3 regions of the Desulfosalsimonas sp. genome follow, and region 3 is predicted to be linked to each of the others. Evidence: riboswitches for the same ligand, from Rfam matches in the RefSeq annotation. Region 3 holds a riboswitch; each other region holds the start of a gene.
What was found. Region 3 has a riboswitch for cobalamin ahead of ACTCIA_RS13890 (sirohydrochlorin cobaltochelatase). Riboswitches for the same ligand answer to the same signal wherever they lie in the genome.
Positions count from the first base shown of each region.

Region 1 (2,266 bases), on a different contig from region 3:
CGCACCCCCTGACGGACATCTTCGGCATTGGGCAGGGCCAGGTGCTCTGCAGGGGTGATGTAACAGATCAGATCCGCCCCGTAGCGCGCAGAGCTGGCCGCACCGATTGCAGCGGTGATGTGGTCCAGGCCCGCGCCGGTATCGGCCGGAATCGGACCGAGCACGTAATAGGGGGCATTGCCTGACATCCGCTTTTCAAGCATGATATTGCCCTCGATTTCATCCATGGGCACATGGCCCGGGCCCTCCACCATCATCTGGCAGCCCGCGTCCCGGCCGATTTCGGCAAGCTCGCAGTTGACCACCATCTCTGCCACCTGGGCACGATCATGGCTGTCATGGATGGCCCCGGCCCGGATCCCGTTTCCAAGGGAAAGCACGGCGTCATATTTTTTCATGATCCCGCAAACCCGGTCAAATTGCTCGTATAAAGGATTTTCCCGGCCGGTTTTCTCCATCCAGGCCACCATGAACGTGCCCCCCTTTGAGGCCAGGCCGCCGTAGCGGAATTTCTGCCTGCGCAGCCGCTCGATGGTGTAGCGGTTGACCCCGCAGTGGATGGCCATGAAACTCAGACCGTCTGCAAGCTGTTTTTCAATGAGGTCAAACAGGTACTCGGGATCCAAGCGCGTGGGATCACCGGTTTTGCGTATGGTGTCGTGAAATGCCTGATACAGGGGCACGTTTCCCACCGGCAGGCTCGTGCTGTCGATTACCGCCCGGCGGATGGCGTCGAGATCGCCTGCGGCAGACAGCTCCATAAGGGTGTCTGCTCCCTCTGCTTCGGCCACCCGGGCTTTTTCCGCCTCCAGGGCGATATCGCAGATATCCGAGGATGTGCCGATGGAAGCATTGACCTTGGTGCGAAGGCCGCTGCCGATGCCCACCACCTTCTGGCCGGGCCGGGCGGGATTGTTGGGAATCACGATCCGGCCGGCTGCCACCTGACTGACAATCTGGTCCACGGGCAGGTTTTCGTCTTCAGCCACCTGCTGCATCAGGGGAGTGACCCGATTTTGCCGGGCCAGTTCAAGCTGGGTTTCCATGTTTTCTCCTTTTTAAAACAATTTTGATGAGTTCGGAAAAAATCGGCCCCGCCGATTTTCCGGTTCAAACAAAAACCCCGGCCAAATAAAAAAGGGCCCCGACCGGAGGTTTTCCTCCCGTCGGAACCCTTTGCCATCGGATTCCGATATCGCCTGTTGCAGGCACGTCTTCTGGCTTGCCGGATATCACCCGCCCCCGGGCCTTCCCGCAGGGGTTTAAGCCTGCAGTGGCCGCATCATTGATGCGAAAAGACGGTATTTCCGGTTACAGCGCCGGGTGCGCCGCGGATTTGCACCGCGTTCCGTTTGCCTGAACCGCAACATTTGCTGTTTCTGACTGTCGAAACATTTATAGCCCCTTTTGCCGCAGGTGTCAAGCCCGGCAAAAAGAGACAGAAAAGGATATATAAACAACCGCCCCGGCTCTCAATGGCCGGGAATATTTTGTTTCATGCTATTCCCGCGCCTCGATTTCCTCCCAGATCTTCTTCATGGTGTGTTGGACTATACGTTTCCGGTCGCGGTAACTGGTGTGGAGCAGGTCATGTGACTTGTGGGAACACGGTTTGCCCAAAAAGTCGTCATACAGTTTAATGATAAGCGGATTGTTATGGGACTGGCGCACGGGCGCTTGGCGATCTATATTATAGAGCGCTGCCTGGCGTGCCTGCCAGGAACTCTGGTATGCGTGTTTGCTCCGTGGCTGTCCACCGCCGCCCATGCAGCCGCCCGGACAGGCCATGACCTCCACGAAATGGTAATCTGCCTCTTTGTTTTTGACGGCCTCCACAACCTGCCTGGCACCCCGGAGGCTGTGGGCAATGGCAACCCGCACCGTGGGATTGCCTTCGCCCATATCAATGGTGGCCTCGCGGACGTGATCGAGTCCCCGAACCGCCTCCATCTCGATGGATTCCAGCTCAAAGCCGGTTACCTTCTTGTGGACCGTTCGCAGGGCAGCCTCCATGACACCGCCGGTTGTGCCGAAAATGGCCGCGGCCCCGGTGTATTCACCCATATAGATATTGTCAAAGCCCGAGGGTTCAAGCTCCGAAAGCTTTGTCCCTTCCCTTTTCAGCAACCGGGCGAACTCCCGGGTGGTGAGCACCACGTCCACATCCGGGACACCGTCGCGCATGAACTCCGGCCGTTGTGCCTCTTCCTTTTTTGCCGTACAGGGCATTATGGAGATCACCCGCATCCGCTTTTTGTCCACGTTC
Region 1 covers NZ_JBSRLA010000007.1:29,627-31,892, reverse strand. Annotated here, with positions in the region: gene thiC (phosphomethylpyrimidine synthase ThiC) at 1-1,046, opposite strand, end outside; cobalamin riboswitch at 1,191-1,375, opposite strand; gene ACTCIA_RS02790 ([FeFe] hydrogenase, group A) at 1,501-2,266, opposite strand, start outside.
Region 1: linked by a shared signal. The riboswitch ahead of thiC (phosphomethylpyrimidine synthase ThiC) and the one ahead of ACTCIA_RS13890 (sirohydrochlorin cobaltochelatase) in region 3 are both predicted to bind cobalamin.

Region 2 (2,266 bases), on a different contig from region 3:
TTTGCGCGGCTACGGGCTCATGTCGGCCAAACCCGCTTTGGTGCTTTTTAACAACGCGGACGAAGACGAGGCCCTTCCGACTGCGGGCCAAATCCCGCAAAAAGAGACCTGCCGGGTCATCCGGGGCAAGCTCGAACATGAACTGGCCCAGATGTCAAAGCAGGAGGCCGCGGAACTGCTCGAGGAGTTCAACATCGCGGCCCCGGCAACAGACCGTGTGATCCGGGCATCATATGAGATCCTGGGCCTGATCTCCTTTTTTACCGTGGGCGAAGACGAGGTGCGCGCCTGGACCATCGGCCGGGGCACCCCGGCACTGGAAGCCGCCGGGGCGATCCACTCAGATATCCAGAAAGGCTTTATCCGCGCGGAAGTGGTCTCCTACGAGGATCTGATGGCCGCCGGCTCCATGGCAGCAGCCAAAAAAAACGCCACCCTGCGCCTTGAAGGCAAAACCTATGAAGTGGCTGACGGGGATATCATCAATTTCCGGTTCAATGTGTAAAACCATTTAAACCATCACGGCAGAAGCACCGATGCTGGAATGCCACAGGCACTATGAGAATAACACCGTCTGGTTCGCGCTGTGCAACACTGATTGTGATACCCGCTTTTTTTACGCCCTGATGACGAAAAAACGCTGTTGACAACAAATCCGTGCATGCATTAAAAAACAGTATACCTGTCAGGGTGCCGGGAGACACCTGCAGAAGGTTTGGCGGGCGGCTTCCGGGTAAAAGGAAAGATGGTGCAAGTCCATCGCATACCAGCCGTTGCCGTGATCCGGGGACAACAACCGCATAAGGCCACTTTCAGGAAGTCTTTGCCTGGGGGGAAGGCGCGGTTCAAGGAAGATCCGTAAGCCGGAAAGCCTGCCCTGACGGAAGTCAAGAATTTTTGCTGGACAAAATTCTTCTGATAATTTTTATCAGGAGGTGTTTTGTGACAGCAGAAATCCATCATGCGTTCGGCGCCCTTATTTCCCGGCTGACCCGCCGTCAAAACCTTGCCCGCAAAGAAGCCGCCCAGGCTTTTGCCACTGTTTTAAACAATTCCACCACCCAAATGCAGCAGGGGGCTTTTCTTGCGGCCCTTAGGACAAAAGGCGAAACCGAGGCGGAAATCGCCGGCGCCTGGGATGCCATCTATCACCTGGACACGGTCAAAATCCCCCTCAGCCCCCGCCTGCTGCCTGTTGAAAACAGCGGCACCGGCATGGACACCTTCAAGACCTTTAACATCAGCACTGCAGCAGCCCTGGTTGCAGCCGCACGAGGTGTTTGCATGGCCCGGCACGGCTCCCGATCCATTACCTCAAGCTGCGGAACTGTGGATATGGCCGAGGCCCTTGGCGTGGATGTTGAATGCCCGGCCGAAATGGTGGCCAAAAGCATTGAAACCGCAGGTATCGGCCTTTTCAACGGGATGAGTGCCACTGTTCATCCCGGGGCCCTGGGCCGGATTCTGTCCCGGATTCACTTTGGCTCCACCCTGAATATTGCCGCATCACTGGCCAATCCGGCCATGCCCACAGTGGGTTTGCGGGGCGTGTATGACCGGGAAATGATCCTGCCGGTCATTCGCGCCATGAAAGCCATCGGCTACCAAAAAGCCGTTGTTGTCCACGGGGTGGCAGATGGCGCAGCTTCTGAGCGGGCCGGAATGGATGAAGCCTCTGTAATCGGCCCCACCTTTTGTGCAAGGCTTTTTGAATCCGGGGACATTGAAACCTTTACGCTTCATCCCCGGGCATACGGACTGGGCAAAGGCGATCCCGGGGACCTGGCGCCTTCAGGCAACATGGACACAGAGGCCCGCCGCTTTGTCCGCCTTATGTGCAACAAGGAAAACAGTCTCCGGAAAGAAGCCATCATGCTCAATGCCGCATTGATTTTCTATGCCGCGGACATGGTTGCAGACGTTGATCACGGCCTGGAAATCGCCGCCAATGCCATGGAAAGCGCCGAGACATTTGACACCTTGCGGGCCTGGGTTGCCGCCCAGAACCGGGACCCGGAGACAGGACTGCAAACCCTGGAGAAATGGATTCAATAGCCACAGCCCTGCAAACAATGGGATGATTGCCGCAGAGGAGGCCTTATGAGGATGGTTTTGACCGGCCGCAGATGCCTGGAAATCCAAAACAACAACAAACCGGAAAAAACCGGCAAGGACGGGGTGCGCCTTCGGGTGCTCTACTGCGCCATATGCCGGACCGATGCAAAGATGTGGGACCAGGGGCACCGGGATCTGATCCTGCCCCGGG
Region 2 covers NZ_JBSRLA010000041.1:1,031-3,296, reverse strand. Annotated here, with positions in the region: gene ACTCIA_RS10775 (DUF933 domain-containing protein) at 1-505, shown strand, start outside; cobalamin riboswitch at 672-894, shown strand; gene trpD (anthranilate phosphoribosyltransferase) at 943-2,055, shown strand; gene ACTCIA_RS10765 (zinc-dependent alcohol dehydrogenase) at 2,101-2,266, shown strand, end outside.
Region 2: linked by a shared signal. The riboswitch ahead of trpD (anthranilate phosphoribosyltransferase) and the one ahead of ACTCIA_RS13890 (sirohydrochlorin cobaltochelatase) in region 3 are both predicted to bind cobalamin.

Region 3 (2,266 bases):
CTGGAACTGCTGAAAACTGAAATCACGCCGGAAAACAAACGGCGAAAGCTTCTTGATATGTCGCTTTCCGAAACCGTTCGGCTTGCGGAAATGCTGCGCAAAATGCTGTCTTTTTCCAAGCCCGATCAGGAGGAAAAAGGCCCGGTCAATATCAACACCATTATTGATGAGCTGCTGATGCTCCACGAAAAACAGCTCCAGGAAAACAGCATCAAAATCAAAACCGAGCTTGCAGAAGCGCTTCCGGAAATCAATGCATCCAGAAATCAGATGCGGCAGGTGTTTTTAAACATGATCTCCAATGCCAAAGACGCCATGCCCGAAGGCGGCACACTCACCTTCCGCAGCTGGCACAAGGATAAAAACGTGTTTGTCGAAATCACCGACACCGGTCAGGGCATCTCAGAGGAAAACATTAACCGGATCTTTGATTCGTTTTTCACCACAAAAGACACGGTCAAGGGCGTGGGCCTGGGCCTTTCTGTGTGCTACGGATTTATCAAAGAGCACGGCGGAGACATCAAAGTCAAAAGCCGTGCCGGAGAGGGCACCACCTTTACCATTTCCCTGCCCGCCCATGCAGACCAGCAGGCCGGCAGCGAAAAACAGGCTTGACAAATTTACAAGCACTCCATAAGCTTATTAAAATATATTTTCCAGCAGGGTATGCCTCAAACACAGGCATAAAAGGGAACCCCGTTTAAGTCGGGGGCGGACCCGCCGCTGTAACCGGGAACGAACACCGCACATTGCCACTGCTTTGATATAAAGCGGGAAGGCGCGGTCATTAGAATGATCCGGGAGCCAGAAGACCTGCCTTGCTGAAGTTTTTCACGGTTATTGGTGCGGATATCACCGGCGTGGAAATCAAAAAAGGGGTCAAGAAAGACGGGTGCAGCCCCCCTGAGCCAAAAAGCTCAGGGGGGCTTTTTATTTTGGGAAAATTTCAAACGGAGGATGAAATGGGAAAAGGTCTTTTCAAACCGGTTTTGATGATACTGATTCTGATTTTTGCTGCAGTTGCAACGGTTCAGGCCGGCAGCCCGCAGCCGGAGGACGGGAAAACAGGAATCCTTCTGGTTACCTTTGGCACAACGTTTTCAGAGGCCCAGGCGGCTTTTGACAATGTTGAAACAGAAATCAAAGCCGCCTTTGCCGACACCACAATCAAGTGGGCCTATACCTCGGAGATGATCCGCGACAAAATGGCCCAACAGGGGAAAACGGCCCTTTCTCCTTCACAGGCCCTGGAAGAAATGGCTGAACAAGGCTTTACAAAAATTTTCGTGCAGTCGCTGCACACCATTGCGGGATATGAATATCACGATCTTGTCAAAACCGTGCGCATGTTTGAACACAACTCCGGCGGAGTTGAAAAAATCACCATCACCGGACCGTTGCTGGCAGCGCCGGAAGACATGGCCAAAGCCGCCCGGGCCATCCGCGAGACCATACCCGAAGAGCGCGCAAGCAATGAAGCGGTGGTGCTTCTGGGACACGGCACCCACCATCCGTCAAACGCCGCCTATCCGGCCCTGATGTGGCGGCTGCAGCGCGATGACAAAAACATCTTTATCGGAACGGTCGAAGGGTATCCCGGCCCTGATGTCATATTGGAGCAGCTTGAAAAAAACAACATATCCACGGCATGGCTCATGCTCTTTATGTCCGTGGCCGGCGATCATGCCAGAAACGACATGGCCGGAGACGACAAGGATTCCTGGAAATCGGTTTTCGAAGCCGCAGGTATTGAATGCAAGCCTGTTTTAAAAGGATTTGCGGAATATGATCCATTTGTAGACATCTGGGTGAGCCAGCTCCAAACAGCTATGGATCAATGAGGCAGTGTTAAGTTTTAAGTGATTAAGTGTTAAGTAAAATCAGGAAGTTATTTTTTTTATTGGTTGGCGGTTAGGCCTGTTTCAGGACTTCTAAATAACTTCGTTCAAGGTTCAAGGTTCAAGGTTCAAGGTTCAAAGTTCAAGGTTCAAAAAAATAAAATCAAAGCTTTTAAGCATGCGACAAAAAGTTATTTGCAGTGTTCGGTCCCGGGCTGCGGCCCTGGGGGAACACTCCCAAGGAAGTCCAAGGGCGGGGTCTGCTTTTGAAGCGACATTGAGCGTTTTTGCGTGAAGATTTAAACTGTTTGAAGAAAGCAGGGCGAATTTGCAAATTTTAAGCAAAGGCATTTGATGAATCCGCAAAAACGATCAGGAGCGAAAAAGCTGACGCCGACCGCAGGGCTTCCTTCCTGCAACAACAGCGG
Region 3 covers NZ_JBSRLA010000065.1:24,869-27,134, forward strand. Annotated here, with positions in the region: gene ACTCIA_RS13885 (PAS domain-containing sensor histidine kinase) at 1-615, shown strand, start outside; cobalamin riboswitch at 646-835, shown strand; gene ACTCIA_RS13890 (sirohydrochlorin cobaltochelatase) at 963-1,841, shown strand; gene ACTCIA_RS13895 (hypothetical protein) at 2,193-2,266, shown strand, end outside.